DNA from 3 places in the Ruegeria sp. F12 genome. Region 1 is predicted to be linked to each of the others. Evidence: riboswitches for the same ligand, from Rfam matches in the RefSeq annotation. Region 1 holds a riboswitch; each other region holds the start of a gene.
What was found. A riboswitch is a leader RNA that binds a small molecule or an ion and turns the genes downstream of it on or off. The one in region 1 is predicted to bind cobalamin.

Region 2: another riboswitch for cobalamin. It lies ahead of ACR0CA_RS19615 (hypothetical protein); the one in region 1 lies ahead of ACR0CA_RS02920 (CbtB domain-containing protein).
Region 3: another riboswitch for cobalamin. It lies ahead of ACR0CA_RS07160 (DUF1636 family protein); the one in region 1 lies ahead of ACR0CA_RS02920 (CbtB domain-containing protein).

Annotation. Positions count from the first base shown of each region.
Region 1 covers NZ_JBQFOV010000002.1:42,497-47,326, reverse strand. Annotated here, with positions in the region: gene ACR0CA_RS02945 (thiamine pyrophosphate-binding protein) at 1-803, opposite strand, end outside; gene ACR0CA_RS02940 (DUF302 domain-containing protein) at 882-1,340, opposite strand; gene ACR0CA_RS02935 (DUF1636 family protein) at 1,468-1,824, shown strand; gene ACR0CA_RS02930 (hypothetical protein) at 1,821-2,315, opposite strand; gene ACR0CA_RS02925 (CbtA family protein) at 2,382-3,080, opposite strand; gene ACR0CA_RS02920 (CbtB domain-containing protein) at 3,085-3,255, opposite strand; cobalamin riboswitch at 3,292-3,496, opposite strand; gene cobF (precorrin-6A synthase (deacetylating)) at 3,540-4,283, opposite strand; gene cobA (uroporphyrinogen-III C-methyltransferase) at 4,276-4,830, opposite strand, start outside.
Region 2 covers NZ_JBQFOV010000020.1:48,108-52,937, reverse strand. Annotated here, with positions in the region: gene ACR0CA_RS19625 (DNA polymerase III subunit gamma/tau) at 1-909, opposite strand, end outside; gene ACR0CA_RS19620 (protein-tyrosine phosphatase family protein) at 1,048-1,545, shown strand; gene ACR0CA_RS19615 (hypothetical protein) at 1,548-1,955, opposite strand; cobalamin riboswitch at 2,040-2,258, opposite strand; gene ACR0CA_RS19610 (alpha/beta hydrolase family protein) at 2,395-3,273, shown strand; RNA gene ffs (signal recognition particle sRNA small type) at 3,268-3,366, opposite strand; gene ACR0CA_RS19600 (bifunctional 2',3'-cyclic-nucleotide 2'-phosphodiesterase/3'-nucleotidase) at 3,406-4,830, opposite strand, start outside.
Region 3 covers NZ_JBQFOV010000004.1:83,425-88,254, forward strand. Annotated here, with positions in the region: gene ACR0CA_RS07150 (acetate/propionate family kinase) at 1-840, opposite strand, end outside; gene ACR0CA_RS07155 (bifunctional enoyl-CoA hydratase/phosphate acetyltransferase) at 833-2,227, opposite strand; cobalamin riboswitch at 2,465-2,664, shown strand; gene ACR0CA_RS07160 (DUF1636 family protein) at 2,767-3,111, shown strand; gene ACR0CA_RS07165 (ABC transporter ATP-binding protein) at 3,108-3,914, shown strand; gene ACR0CA_RS07170 (ABC transporter substrate-binding protein) at 3,911-4,830, shown strand, end outside.

The DNA of each region.
Region 1 (4,830 bases):
TCGACCAGCGGAACCAGATGTTTGTCAGCCAGCGGCGAAAGGCCCGCGCCGCCCAGACACAGAGGGTGATCCTCGGGGACTACGCCCTTGGCCTTGTAGGTCGTCACAAATGGGATGTCGAAATGCTCCAGAAATGCCTGCACCACGTTGCGCGAGTCGTCATAGAGAACATCCAGCCCGACAATTGCGATGGGCCGTTCGGCCTGCGACACCCAACGGCGGGCTTTCTCGACGCAGTCGCCCGCAGGGGATACAGTGGCGATCTTCGCGCGGCGGCGCGGTTTCACGCCCGACACGCGGGTATCCGCGACCGAGATCGGCACGTCGATATGCACCGGACCGGGGCGCGGCTGATTGGCCAACGTCACCGCCTTATCGGCAATAATGTCTGCGCCTTTGGCGGTCAGTGTAAACGTCCTCTTGGTGATCGAGCGATAGACCTGCGCGTGATCCATCACCTGATGGGTGTAGGTCAGCGCTTCATCGGCATCGACGCATCCGGTCAGAACGATCATGGGCACACGGTCTTGCAAAGCATTGGCGACCACGTTGATCCCGTTCATCGCGCCGGGGCCAAGGGTGGCGACCAGAATGGCGGGCGCGCCGTCGCGGTGATGCACGGCCTCGGCCATGAAACCGGCGGCGTTTTCATGCTTGGCCAGGTGAAAGGTGATCCCGGCCTTTTCCAGCGCATCGACAAGGGTCAGAACCTCACCACCGGGCATTCCAAAGGCGTGGCGACATCCGGCCTCGTACAAACGTTGGGCCAGAAGGTCCGCTGCGCGGGGCGAGAGGTCTTGCATAAGTCATGCTCCGAAAAACTGTTTCACAGCAGATTGCGGAGGACAGCCCCGGACGCAAGGCGGATCACGTCAGTGTGACTATTTGACTGCTGTTTCAGCCACAGCCTGAAACTTGCCATCCAGTTCCTCGGCGATCTCGCGCAGGGGGTCTCCGCCCTCATAGACATAGGGCGCGAAGACAAAGCTGGGAGTCTTGTAGGATAGGGTGGCGGTGCCGTCCTCGTTTTCGGTGACATAAAAGCGGATCGGTGCCTCGATCATCGCGTTCACTGATGTTTCCAGCACGCGCACCGCATAGTCGTTGTTGAAGGCACCAATGACCCGATTGCCGGGGATAGTGATCCCGCGCGATGCGGCGGCGTTGGTCGGGCCTGCCTGCGTGACGACGATCAGACCATTGGCTTTGATGGCATCCTTGGTGTCGGCAACCAACGCGTCGTAACTTTTGTCGGTTGCGTAGCTGGCCCAGCCCGACAGGGGCTCGTCTGACAAAGCAGGGGTCGCTATCAGGGCAATCGCAGTCCAAAGGGCTTTCATCTGGGCCTCCTGTTTCGGGGTTGCGACAGTGATGCCAGAAAGCGGGACAGGGCGCACTCACAATCTTGTGCGTTTTCCCGATTGCGCCGGCAGTTGGAAACCCTCAGAAACAGGCAAATGCCACCCGATGAGTTCCGAATTGGATCAGATGCGCCTGTTGATATGTTCGTCCTGTGCCGGTGCCCGCGATTGCGGAGCCGAGGTCAAAGCTGTCGAATCCGCCCTGACCCGCGCGGGGATTGAGGGGCGGGTTTCGGTCGATCAGCACGCCTGTTTCAGCGGATGTGCAGAACCCGTGGCCATCGCGCTGCAGGCCGATGGCGGGGCAACATATGTGTTTTCAGGGGTCGATGTCGCCTCGGACGCCGATGATATCGTGGCGACCTGCCGGACCTATCTGGAAAGCCCCAAAGGCTGGATCGAAGACGCCCGGCCTTGCGGGCGGCTCCGGATGTGTTTGCGGGCGCGTATCCCGGCGCTTTAGTCGACCTGTAGTGTGACCGCCGCGCTGACGGGGATGTTGTCGACCATCAGCGGGCTGTGGCTGTTTGCGTTCAGAGAGACCGAGACTTCGACCTCGCCCTGCGGCAGATGGTCGATATGCATCCAGTTACCGTACAGCCGGGCCAGTTTCTCTCCATTTACGTAGACATGTGCATGCCCCTCGCCGTCGACATCGGTCTTTGAGGCATTTTGTGGTGAGAACCGAAAGTTCTGCGGCATGACATGCAGGTTCCAGCCCGCCATAGGATCGGGCGTAAGAGCGATCTCAAGCCCCGGAGCATCAGCGCCAGCAGGCAGGTTGATGGCAGTCGAATGATCGTGTGCGGCTGCCTCGGCGTGAGATGAACTGTGATGTGCAGGATCGCCATGGTCATGGCCGTCGAAAGTAACGCCATTTGCAGCCGCAACCACAAATCCTGCACCACTGCCAAAAACTATGCCGATTGCAAACAGGGCAAGTGAGCGTGCCATTTTATGTTCCTTGATGGTAGTAGCAAACACGCCGAGCTGGTCTCGGCGTGTTCATAAGCGTGCTTGTCAGGCCGCAGCTTCGGCACGCTGGCTTTCATATCGCCAGAAGTACCCGGCGAATGCCCCGACCAGAACCCAGGCTACCAGTCCGATGCCAAAAGCGCGTGCGGCAAACAGCGCGCCGATCTCGGTCGGAACGGGGCCGGTGAACACGTCCGGCTCGGGCGCGCCGATCAGATGTGGGGCCAACAGCAGGGCGGCTGCGATCACATAGCTGATCAGGGTGCCGCCAAAGGCAATCAGCCACATGGCAACACCTGCTGCTGCGACGGTCGCAAACCACCAGATTTGACGCGCAGCGACATCGGCTGCTGCCACGCCGGGCACTTCTGGCGCGAGCGAGAATCCGGGTGCGAGGTGCACGGCAACGAACCCCGCAAGCCCCCACAAAACGCCGGTGCGCCCGTCAATCTTGTGGCCGTTGCCCTCAGCCACGGACATCAGCGCAATCATCATCAGCGCATAACCGGTATAGATAAACATCGTGAAAATAACGCTCAGCGCATCGCGGAACAGGTCCGAGAACATTCCCGGCAGCTCGGGGTGAGCACTTACGACGTCACCGCCGAAATGGACCAATTCGCCTGATTCATACAGTTCCGCGTGCAGCAACACAGGTTGCACAAAGACCAACTGCAGCAAGGCGGCAATCAGCCCCGCTGCAGCACCAGCGAACAACGCGCTGGTCAGGATACGGCTAAACATGGGTTTAGTGGCAGGGGAAGCCGGTCGCGTGGCGCACATCGTGGGCTGCGTCATGCAGGGCCGCGGCCTGAACGTGGCCGGTCAGCGTGATGACGCCAAGGCCCAGAACCACAGCGAACATAACCGGCAGGATACCAATGCGTGAGGTCGATGCGGTTGTTGCTTGAGTTGCCATTTTTAGTTCTCCTTTACCGTCGCACCCGACGGTTGGTGTTTTCATTCGTGCCTGGCAGGTCTCCTGGCTCGCGGGTCGATGCCTCTGTTCGCCTTCCCCCTGAAACTCAGGAGTGGCTGGTTGAACAGGGCTCACCGCTTACAGTCGCGGGGGCGGCTGTGGATTTGATCAACTCGGATCGCACCACATTCCCTCTTAGCTCGTCGCTGTGAACGACGGGACCAGACAGGTTCATCTAGCCTTCAAACCCCGCGCGGCGCAATCGTCATTCGCGACCAATTTGGTCAGTTCACGCACTTTTTGAGAAGATAGATATCCATGATCCACCCGTGATCGGCGCGCGCAGCTGCACGGGTGTCCAGAATCTGCTGCGCAACCTCAGCCAAGGGCCCCTTGATCAGAATTTCCTCTTTCATGCCCACGTACGCCCCCCACCAGATGTCATAATCTGCCATCTGAAGATGTTGGAACGAGCACTCACCATCCAGCATTACCGCCACGTTTGACGCACCGTCCGGCCACCCTTCGTCGCGAATCCGCCGCCCCGTGGTCACGATGTAGGGGGCACCCAGATCGTTGATCGGAATCACGTGGGCAGCCGTCAACGCCTGCAGCGCTGTAATGCCAGGGATCACCCGCGTTTCCGGCTGAGGGTCCAGCCGCTCTGCAATCCGCAGTGAACTGTCATAGAGCGATGGATCGCCCCAGATCAGCAGCGCAACATGCTGCACGCCCGGATGGGCGGCAATTGCCTCGCGCCAGCGCAGGGCGATGGCGTCGTGCCATTCATCCACTCCGCGCAGATACCCGTCATCAGACCGGCGCTTGGGGATGTCGAAATAGGCGATCTGCGGCGGCGTGTCGGTGACCTGCGCAATGATTTCTTCGCGCAGCCCGGCCAGATCGGCCTTGTTCTCGCCCTTGCGAGGGATCAGGATCAGGTCCGCCGCGCGGATCGCCTGCGCGCCCTGAAAGGTCACGTGGTCAGGGTTTCCGGTGCCGATGCCGATCAAGGTCAGGTCAAACATCGTCAAGCTCTGCCAGCGGGCCATAAAGGATCAGCGCAGGGGCGGTGCCGATTTCATCCGCCAGTTTCTCGGACAGCGCGCCTACAGTACTGAGATGCAGCTTTTGTTCGGGGGTCGAGACGGATTCGGCCATTAGTGCTGGCGTCTCCAGCGGGAGACCATGGGCGTGCAACGTTTCGACCAGCAGGGGAAAGGTGCGCTTGCCCATGAAGACGACCGTGGTCGCATCGGGGTCGGCCAGCGCAGGCAGGTTGAGGTCCTCGGGCAGTTTGCCGCTGACATCATGGCCGGTGACAAACTGTACTCGCCGCGCGGTTAGCCTTCGGGTCAGCGGGATGCCAGCCGCCGCCGCTGCCGCCACGGCCGAGGGGATGCCGGGGATGATCTCGTATTCGATCCCAGCCGCGCGCAGGGCGACCAGTTCTTCTTCCAGACGTCCGAACATGCCGCCATCGCCGGACTTCAACCGCACGACCCGCTGCCCGGTTTGCGCATATTCCACCAGCAACCGGCTGACATGGTCCTGCTTGGGCGAGGGGCGGCCCGC
Region 2 (4,830 bases), on a different contig from region 1:
GACCCAATGGGTGATCTCGGCCAGATCGCGTAGCACGGCCAGCGGGTCGGCGCCTTCGGCATATTGCGCGCCAAGCTCAGTAAGCGCCCCGGCGGCGTCGCCGCGCAGGATCATGTCCATCAGGTCCAGCACTCGGCCACGGTCGGCTAAACCCAGCATCGCACGCACCTGATCGGCGCTGGTTTCCCCGGCACCGTGTGAAATCGCCTGATCCAGCAGAGAGGTCGCATCCCGCGCCGAGCCTTCAGCCGCGCGGGTGATCAACGCCATCGCGTCCTCGGCGATTTGCGCACCTTCGGCCTCGGCAATGCGGCGCAGCAAGCCGATCATGTCTTCGGGTTCGATCCGGCGCAGGTCGAACCGCTGGCAACGCGACAGAACCGTCACGGGTACTTTGCGAATCTCGGTGGTAGCAAAGATGAATTTCACATGCTCGGGTGGTTCCTCAAGCGTCTTGAGCAGCGCGTTGAAGGCGCTGGTCGACAGCATGTGGACCTCGTCGATGATGTAGATCTTGTAGCGGGCCGAGGCCGCGCGGTAGCGGACGCTGTCGATGATCTCGCGAATATCATTGACGCCGGTGCGGCTGGCGGCGTCCATCTCCATCACGTCCACATGGCGGCCCTCCATAATGGCCACACAATGTTCGCACTGGCCGCAGGGTTCGGTGGTCGGCTTGCCCTCGCCATCGGGGCCGATGCAGTTCATACCCTTGGCGATGATACGGGCCGTGGTGGTTTTGCCGGTGCCGCGAATGCCGGTCATGATAAAGGCTTGCGCAATTCGATCCGCCTCGAACGCGTTTTTCAGCGTGCGTACCATGGCGTCCTGACCGACTAGATCGGCGAAGGTTTCCGGGCGGTATTTGCGGGCAAGAACCTGATAGGCGGGGCTGGGCGTGTCGGTCATATCTGCTCTGTCGGATTCGGAGTCCGATGCAGCGTAGTGACCCCTGCCGCCCACGTCCACAGCAGCAGCGCAGGAAATTCGATTTGCAAGCAAGGACGCAGGCGATACATCATCGGTGCAGATTGATCGGAACGTGCCATGAATAATTTCGCCATCTATTCCCTGCGACTGGGGCCGGGTCGTCTGGGGATATCTCCGCTGCCCGGCGCGGGAGGTGCTTATGCGGCCGATCTGAAGACGGTGCAGGACTGGCGACCGGATCTGGTGATTTCAATGACCACAAGCTCTGAGATGAAAAACCTGGGAGCGGCGGCGTTCGGTGGCGATCTGGAGCGGCACGGGGTCGAATGGGCTCACCTGCCGGTCCAGGATTTTGGTGCGCCGGATGCGCGGATACAGGCCATTTGGTCCAATGTCAGCCAGCGGGCCCGTGCGCTGCTGTCCGGCGGCGGAGGCGTTTTGGTCCATTGTCGGGGCGGCTGCGGGCGATCGGGTATGGTTGCTTTGCGGTTGATGACGGATAGCGGACTGCCCGCAGATACCGCTATGCAGATGCTACGGACAGTACGTCCCTGCGCCGTCGAGACCGAGGCGCAGATGGTCTGGGCCACTTCGGCGGCCCGGACGGGCAGCTGAATTCAGGCTGAAAGCTGGTGTTCGGTCGGCGCGGCTGGCTGGGGCGCCGTGGTAACCACTTCCATCATCGCGCAGGGCGGTGTCGGCAAAAGGCTGGCTGCGTGGGCGGTGAAATCTGCTCCGAACAACATATCCGCATAGCGATCCAGCCGCTCGGCCGGAGTGTCGGCGGCCACACCGCAGAACACCCGGATCTGATCGGGTTGGGCGCGAAACCGGGCCGAGCACCCTTCGGCGCAATGGGTCAAGTCGCTGCTGCCTTCGATCTCGAACGCATCGGTTGTTGCCGGACGGGCCGTGGCCATTGCATCCGTCAGGGCGCGTGCCATTCGGGCCAGTGCCGGGCAGGGGGCGCCGGTTTTTTGGCATACCGTCGCGGTGAATTCGTGGGTCTTGGTCTTCCAGATCATGATGCGCCCTCCGCGCGCTGGACGAGGGGCATGGATCAGGTTTGACAGCGTGCTGACGACCTGTCCCGGACACCCCGCCCGAGTTTCGGTTTTCGTTCGATGGCAGGTCTCCTGACTTGCGGGTCGTGGCTTTGCCGACCTTCCCAGCCTTTCGGCCAGTGGTATCTCGGCATTGCTCACCGCTTACAGTTGCGGGGGCAGTCTCGGCCTTGGTTCGTTCCGGCAATGCCGGGCAGAACCGCACCGTGTTCCCTTTTCATCCTATCCCGAAAAGGGACAAGAACCATCACGCCATCGCTAGCGGTTGAGCGGGCTTCGAGTCAAGCGCCATTGAATACCGGCGCGACGTTGGGTCAATTTCCCCACGGCTTGACTCTGATGACGGAACAGGGCCGACTGCGCGGGTGAACTAAACAGTTTAGAATATGAGGCGCGGGCGATGTTGGACAATACGCATCCTGTTTTGACCGAAGATGTCCAGTTTCCGTCTGGTTCGGCGATGCTGTCGGGGCGCCTCTATCTGCCTGCCTTGCCCCCCAAGACAGTTGTGGTAATCCATGCAGCGACCGGCGTGCCCCGCGACTATTATCAGCATTTTGCCCATTGGCTGGCGGCCGAGCAGGGCATGGCTTGCCTGACCTATGATTATCGGGATTTCGGCCATTCCCTGACCGGCCGATTGCAGGACTCGCAGGTAACCATGGCGGACTGGGCGCTGATCGACATGCCCGCTGCCCGCGCAGAAATGCGCAAACGTTTCCCGGACGCGGAACAATGGAGCATCGGCCATTCCGTTGGTGGAATGCTGGGCCCGGTTCAGCCGGATATCGCGCAGATTGACCGCATGATCTGTGTTTGCTCCGGGCTGGTCACCCTGTCTGATCACCCGTGGCCGTACAAGGCACTGGCGGGGTTGTTCTGGTATGGCCATGCGCCGTTGGTTGTCAAAGCGGCGGGGTATTTGCCGGGCAGGGCTTTGGGCTTTGGGGCTGACCTGCCCGCGCGGGTCTACTGGCAGTGGCGTAAATGGTGCACGGCACCGACGAACTATCTGCCCGATTTGGGCAAGACCCTGCCCGAGGCGCACTGGGCCGAGCAGGGAGTGCCGGTCGATCTGATCGCATTCGACGACGATCAGGTGGTGCCGCCCAAAGCGGTGTGGCGCCTGGCCGAGCTTTATGGCCCGAATGCGCGGCGTAGGTTGTTGTCACTGTCAGATTTTGGGGTGAAAGAGATCGGGCATATCGGCGTGTTCGCCCGTCGCAACGCAGCGGTTTGGCCGCAGCTTATTGCCCAGGATCATGTGGGAGAAAAGTGAGAGGTTGGACATCGACCCAAGCGGGGCTCGTTGTGGCTGCTTCCTTCCGGACCTGACCAGGTTGGCGAGGCGCTCGCCCGCGCCAACCTCTCAGCACGCGATATAGGCAAGTGCGCGGCAAATGACAACCCGTCAGAGCGTCAAATGGATCATCAGAAAACCGGCCTCGTCCTCTCCAGCGATGTTGGGTGCAAATTCGGCGATGTCGTCCAGATGATGCCAGGCCTTGTGGCCTGTACGCAGAACCGCCAACGCCCCGGCCACAGGGGACAGACGGAACGGACGCTCGAACACGGTGCCGGAATGAGGCCCGGCAGTCACGTAGTTTTTGACCAGATCTTGTAGGGGCAGAATCGGCAGCGGAACGCGCGTCGCCCGCCCGGCAAAGGGGAAGTGCCCACCGCCATTTGCGCGGTAATTATTCAACGCCACCACAAAGGTCTGCTCTGCATCCAAGGGTTGGCCTTCGAAACGAATCTCGCGGACGCGGCGGGCCGATGGGTGCAAAAGTGCCCCATCTGCGCCAAACCGAGCGGGCTGGCTAAGGTCGATCCGGTATGTCAGCCCATGCAGGACGTCAAAATTATGCCCTGCGCGGTCCGAGGCCAGCAGATCGCATCGTTGGCCGGGGATCATCCTGCTAAAGACGCCTGCGGACATTTCCAGCCAGTCTTCGATTTGCGAACCGGTGACGGCGACGGCCATCATCTCATCGGGAAAGACGTTCAAGTCCGTCACATGGCGCAGGCAGATTTCCCCGGCCGGGACGTCGGTAAAGAACCGAGGCCCGGCACGCCCGCCGAATTTCGACGGGGACACGGCAGACAGGATTGGGCAGTCCCGATAGTCCGTATCCTTTAGAAAAGGTCGCAACGCGAGGATTTGAGCGGCGGCCACGAAAGCCAAGCCCCGGTCATAGCCGCAAAAGCTGAAATAGCTGTGCATGTGCTGCTGTACCTGTCCCACAGGTTCGGCCACCCGCCGCCGCGTCTCGGCGTGGCCGGTGGCAAGTAGCTGCGTCAGTGCGGCGTCTTCATCTGACGCCTCTGTCGAAACCGAACGCACCTGCGCGTGTCCATGAAATACCTGCCATCGGTCGTCCAGTGATGTGCCGAGGGTCAGGTCGATGACGCCCAGATATGACCCCGCCGCACCGGGCATCACGACGGGGGTGCTGTGCACCAGCCCGCAATCAACGTCGATATAGCCGCTGTATTCTTGTTCAGGGCTGGGAAAAACCATATGGGAATGCCCGCCCGCAATGGCGTCGATCCCGTCGATGGCGGCCAACGGTACCAACGCGTTTTCCATGCCGGGCGTGTCTTGCGCCGGACCGAACCCCGTATGCGCCAGCGCCACAACGATATCGCAGCCCAGTTCGTGCAGTTCAGCGACTTTGCGGCGCGCACAGTCAAGGATGTCGCCGATCTGAACTGCACCTGCCAGCTTGTGCGCCTCCCATTTTGCGGTCTGGGGTGGCAGGACCGAGAATATGCCGATTGCAAGCTCGTACGCGTGCCCTTGGATTTCGACCTGACGCCTGACAATGGTGTGCTC
Region 3 (4,830 bases), on a different contig from region 1:
CGACGATATCCCCGACAGACCCAGCAGACCGGATTTGCGATACAGAATCTCGGCAATCTCATCCGCCGACAGGCCTTCCTGCTGCATCATGTAAAGCACAACACCAGGGTCAAGCTGCCCGCTACGCGTTCCCATTGGCAACCCGTCCAGCGCCGAGAACCCCATAGTCGAGGCCACCGCCCGACCACCCGAAACCGCACACATCGAGGCCCCGTTACCCAGATGCGCAATAACCACGCGCCCGTCGTACAAGCCCGGCGCGATCTCTTTCAGCTTTTGCGTTATGTAGTCGTAGCTGAGCCCGTGAAACCCGTACCGTCGTACACCTTTGTTATAGTAGCTCTGCGGCAGGGCGAAGGTGTCGTTGACCCAAGGGTGTGTCCGATGGAACGCCGTGTCAAAGCAGGCGATCTGCGCTGTATCCGGGAAGGCCGCGCTGGCTGCGCGTATCCCTGCAAGACTATAGGGCTGATGCAGCGGCGCGAAAGGTATGAACCCAGACAACGTCTCGACAACCGAGGCGTCAATGCGCACCGGCTCGGAATAAACAGTGCCCCCGTGGACGACGCGGTGCCCGATGGCACGTACATGGATGTCCGGCAGGTATTCCCGCGCCATTTCCAGAAAGGCGTGGATCGCCTCGTCATGGCTTTTGGTGTTGGTCAAAGGACGGTCGATCGAGCGTCCTCCAGCGGATTGGGCCAGCAAACGTGGTGCGTCGCCCAAACGTTCGATCTGGCCACGCCAGCGCATACTGGGGCGATTGCCCTCAACCAGCTCATAAAGCGCGAATTTCAGGGAAGAAGACCCGGCGTTCAGCGCCACAACATGATCAGCCATGGATTTTACCCTTGTTTGCATGCGCATGAAGCGCGGCTACAGCACAGGATGCCAATCGCGAGGCATCATCATCGGATCGTGACGTCAAAATGATGGGAACGGCCGCACCGATCACGACCCCTGCCGCCTCGGCATGAGAGATGAAGGTCAACTGTTTTGCCACCATATTCCCGGCCTCAATATTAGGAGCGACCAGAATATCGGCAGCACCGGCAACCTCTGACGTGATCCCTTTGGTACGGGCGGCGTTCAGATCAACCGCATTGTCCATCGCCAGCGGCCCATCGACCAACCCGCCGGTGATCTGACCGCGCTCGGCCATTTTCGACAGCAAGGCCGCATCGACTGATGACGGCATATGCGGGTTGATCGTCTCAACCGCCGACAACACGCCGACCTTGGGCTGTTCGATTCCCAAAGAATGTGCCAGGTGAATCGCGTTTTGCACGATATCCGCCTTGGTTTCCAAATCAGGCGCAATATTCACCGCCGCATCCGTCACCATGATCGGGCGCGACATGCCCGGAACATCCATTACGAACACATGTGACAGTCGCCGCCCTGTGCGCAGCCCTTTTTCACGACGCAAAACCGCGTGCAGCAACTCATCGGTATGCAGATACCCCTTCATCAGGGTCTGCGCGCGTCCGTCGACTACAAGATCCACGGCACGGTGCGCGGCGATGCCGTGGCTGCGGGCCTCGACAATTTCGATGCCAGACAAGTCGGCCCTCAGCTCAGCGGCAGCAGCGGCGATTTTATCGGGGTCCCCGACGAGGATCGGCGAAATAATATGATTGGCATGCCCCAGCAACGCGCCGCTCAGAGAGTTGGGCTCTTCTGGCGCAACAACGGCGGTTGGCATCGGCTCTAGTGGGCGCGCTTTTTCCAACAGCGCGTCGAAATGGCGGTGCCGCTGCACGATCAGGCCAGGGACCTCGACCGAGTCGAACTCCATATGCGTCGAAGGCGGTGTGACCTGAACGGTGCCGCTGAGAACCAGTGCATTGTCAACGACCCGTCGCACTTCGGCTGAGCAGAGCAGATCACCATCGTCGCGCTTTTCCTCAACAGCGACAAAGGCAGTCAGTTCTTCACCCGCAAGCACCGGGAGGTGGAAGGCCAAATCCGCGCGGCGAGTCTGCGTTCCGGCGCCGGGCATGTAGTTTCCCAGCACGGCTGCGACCAGACCGGCGGGCCACAGCGCGGGTGCGACGGCTTCGGCAAGGCCGTCGCCATCCCCGTCATAGGCTGCCAGATGCAGCGGATTGTGATCGCCCGAGGCCGAGGCAAAAGCATAAAGGTCGTCAACCGTGCACAAGCGGGTCAGTTGTGCCGCGTCGCCAACCTTGAGCTGCTCGAAGGTTTTGTTTTCCTGGATTTTCATAGCGTGCCAACTTTGGTTTTTCGGACGTCTTACCGACTTGGGTCGCGGGTTTAATTGATGCAGGTCAGTTCGGGGTCACAATAGTACGTCCATCACCCTTGAGCCCGCAAAACGGAGCCTCGGCTTTCAAATTTTGCTGCGTCGCAGCATAACTGATTGCCCACTGAGCAGCAATATCCTTTGCGCTGTCTTCACCGGAACGTTGCGGAATCCATATTGACCCATGCTCTGATCTGAGGCAGTGACGCTACGATGGTTCCCGATGCTGCACGCGCGGGATGAAAAGGGAATACGGTAAGGTGCAGACCAAATCCGTAACTGCCCCCGCAACTGTAGGCGGTGAGCGACGCCAATATCCCACTGGCCGGATCAGGTCGGGAAGGGTGGCCAAGCACAGACCCGCGAGTCAGGAGACCTGCCATCTCAAACGCAACCAAACCGGGGCGGGGTGTCCTGGAAAGAGGCTCAATGTCACATCGACCCGATGTCATCAGAACCGTTCCTCTCCCTGCCCGTCTGGCATGCAGGTGGGGCGGAGCATGACGGATCATGTGGTGCTGATCTGCACGACCTGCCAAGGGGCAGAGGCGGCGCTATCGATTGCCGAGGCCCTGCGCGAGCGCCTGCCCGAGGGCTACGGCACACGGATGATCGAGTGTATGGCCGGTTGCGATCACCCACTTACCGTTGGATTTCAGGCGGGTGCGAAAGCACAATATCTGTTTGGCGAAATTCAAACCTCGGCCGATATCGACGCTTTGGCCGCTTTCGCGCGGCAATACCAAAACAGTTCCACAGGTTGGACCAAGGCAACGGATCGCCCCGAGGCGCTGTTGCACAAGACCTTGTCGCGGATGCCGCCCTTGGCGACGGGGGCCACATGACCGAACATGCGTTCCTTCAGGTCAACGGCGTCGGTTATCACGCCTATCACGGCGAAGTTCTGCTTCAGGACATCACCTTTGCGCTTCACGAAGGCGCGGTTCTGGCCATCGCTGGGCCCAACGGCGCAGGCAAGACAACGCTGATGAACCTTCTATGCGGGTCCGAGCATCCTTCGGACGGCAATGTATTGTTCAAGGGGCGAAATTTGCGCAGCATGTCGGCGACCGAGCGTGCGCGGATGATCGCTGTTGTCAGCCAGCAGGAATATCCCGACGGGCGGCTCTCCTTGCGCGAGTATGTAGCGCTGGGACAGATCCCGATCCGGGCTGACCGCTCGGCCGAGGCCCATGCCGCCGATCTTGCGCGAATTTTGGACCTGACCAGCCTGAACGATCTGGCCGACAAGCGCATGGCGGTTCTGTCGGGCGGGGAACGGCAGCGCGCCCATATCGCGCGGGCATTGGCGCAAAACCCGGCACTGCTGTTTCTGGACGAGCCCACCAACCATCTGGACCCGGACGCCAAGGGGCGGATGTTGTCACTGGTGGCCGGGCTGGGAATCACAGTGGTGATGATCGTCCACGATCTGGTCATGATCCCGGAATTTGCGACGCATGTCGCGCTGATGAAATCCACCCGTCTTACCGGGTTCGGACCTGTGGCCGACGTGCTGACCACCGACCGCGTGCGTGACACGTTCGGTGTCGATTACCTGTTTTTCCAGCACGAGGGCCGCTTGATCCCGGCGCTGGACATCCGAAAAACCTCAGTTTCCAACCCTGTTAGGAGCATTTCCGAATGAAACACATCTTGTCCGTGGCGCTGGTTACAGCCATGGCGGGCGGTGCCGCCGCGCATGAAGTTACCGTCGACAATTGCGGCGAACCGCTGGTGTTTGAAACCCAGCCCGAGCGTCTGGTCGTGCATGACATGAACATGACCGACATGGCCTTTGCACTGGGTCTACAAGACAAGATCGTCGGCCTGACCGGGATTACCGGCTGGTACAAAACCAGCCCCGAGTTCGACTCGCTGCGCGGCGATATCCCGGAACTGGCCCCGAAATATCCGACGGTCGAGAACCTGGTGGCCGTTGAACCCGACCTGTTCTTTGCCGGTTGGTACTACGGAATGCGGCCCGGCGGTGATGTGACACCGGAAACGCTGGCGCCCTTCGGGATCAAGACTATGATCCTGTCGGAAAGCTGCGTTCACCTGCATAAGGACCGCCCAAAGGCCAGCATGGACCTGCTGTTTGACGATGTCCTGCGTCTGGGCAAGGTCATGCATGTTGAAGACAAGGCCGAAGCGTTGGTTTCAGGCTGGAAAGACGAGCTGGCCGCGATTGAAGCGAAAACCGCCGATCTGCCGAAACCGCGCGTGTTCCTGCTGGACGGGCCCGCTGATGCGCCCTTCACCGCCGGAAAATACGCCATCCCTGATGCGATGATTGCCGCTGCGGGCGGTCAGAACGTGACCCATGACATGGATACAAGCTGGGGCCGTAGCTCTTGGGAGGCCGTCGCCGCCGCGAACCCCGAGTTCCTGGTGCTGTTGGACTATCAAACCGGAAATGGCGCGGCGGATACGTTCAAATTTCTGCAAGAACACCCGGTGATGTCGCAAACCGATGCGGTCAAAAACGAACGCTGGATCGGTCTGCGGTACGAAGAACTAACGCCGGGACCCGCGAACATTCAGGCGATCTCGAAAATGGC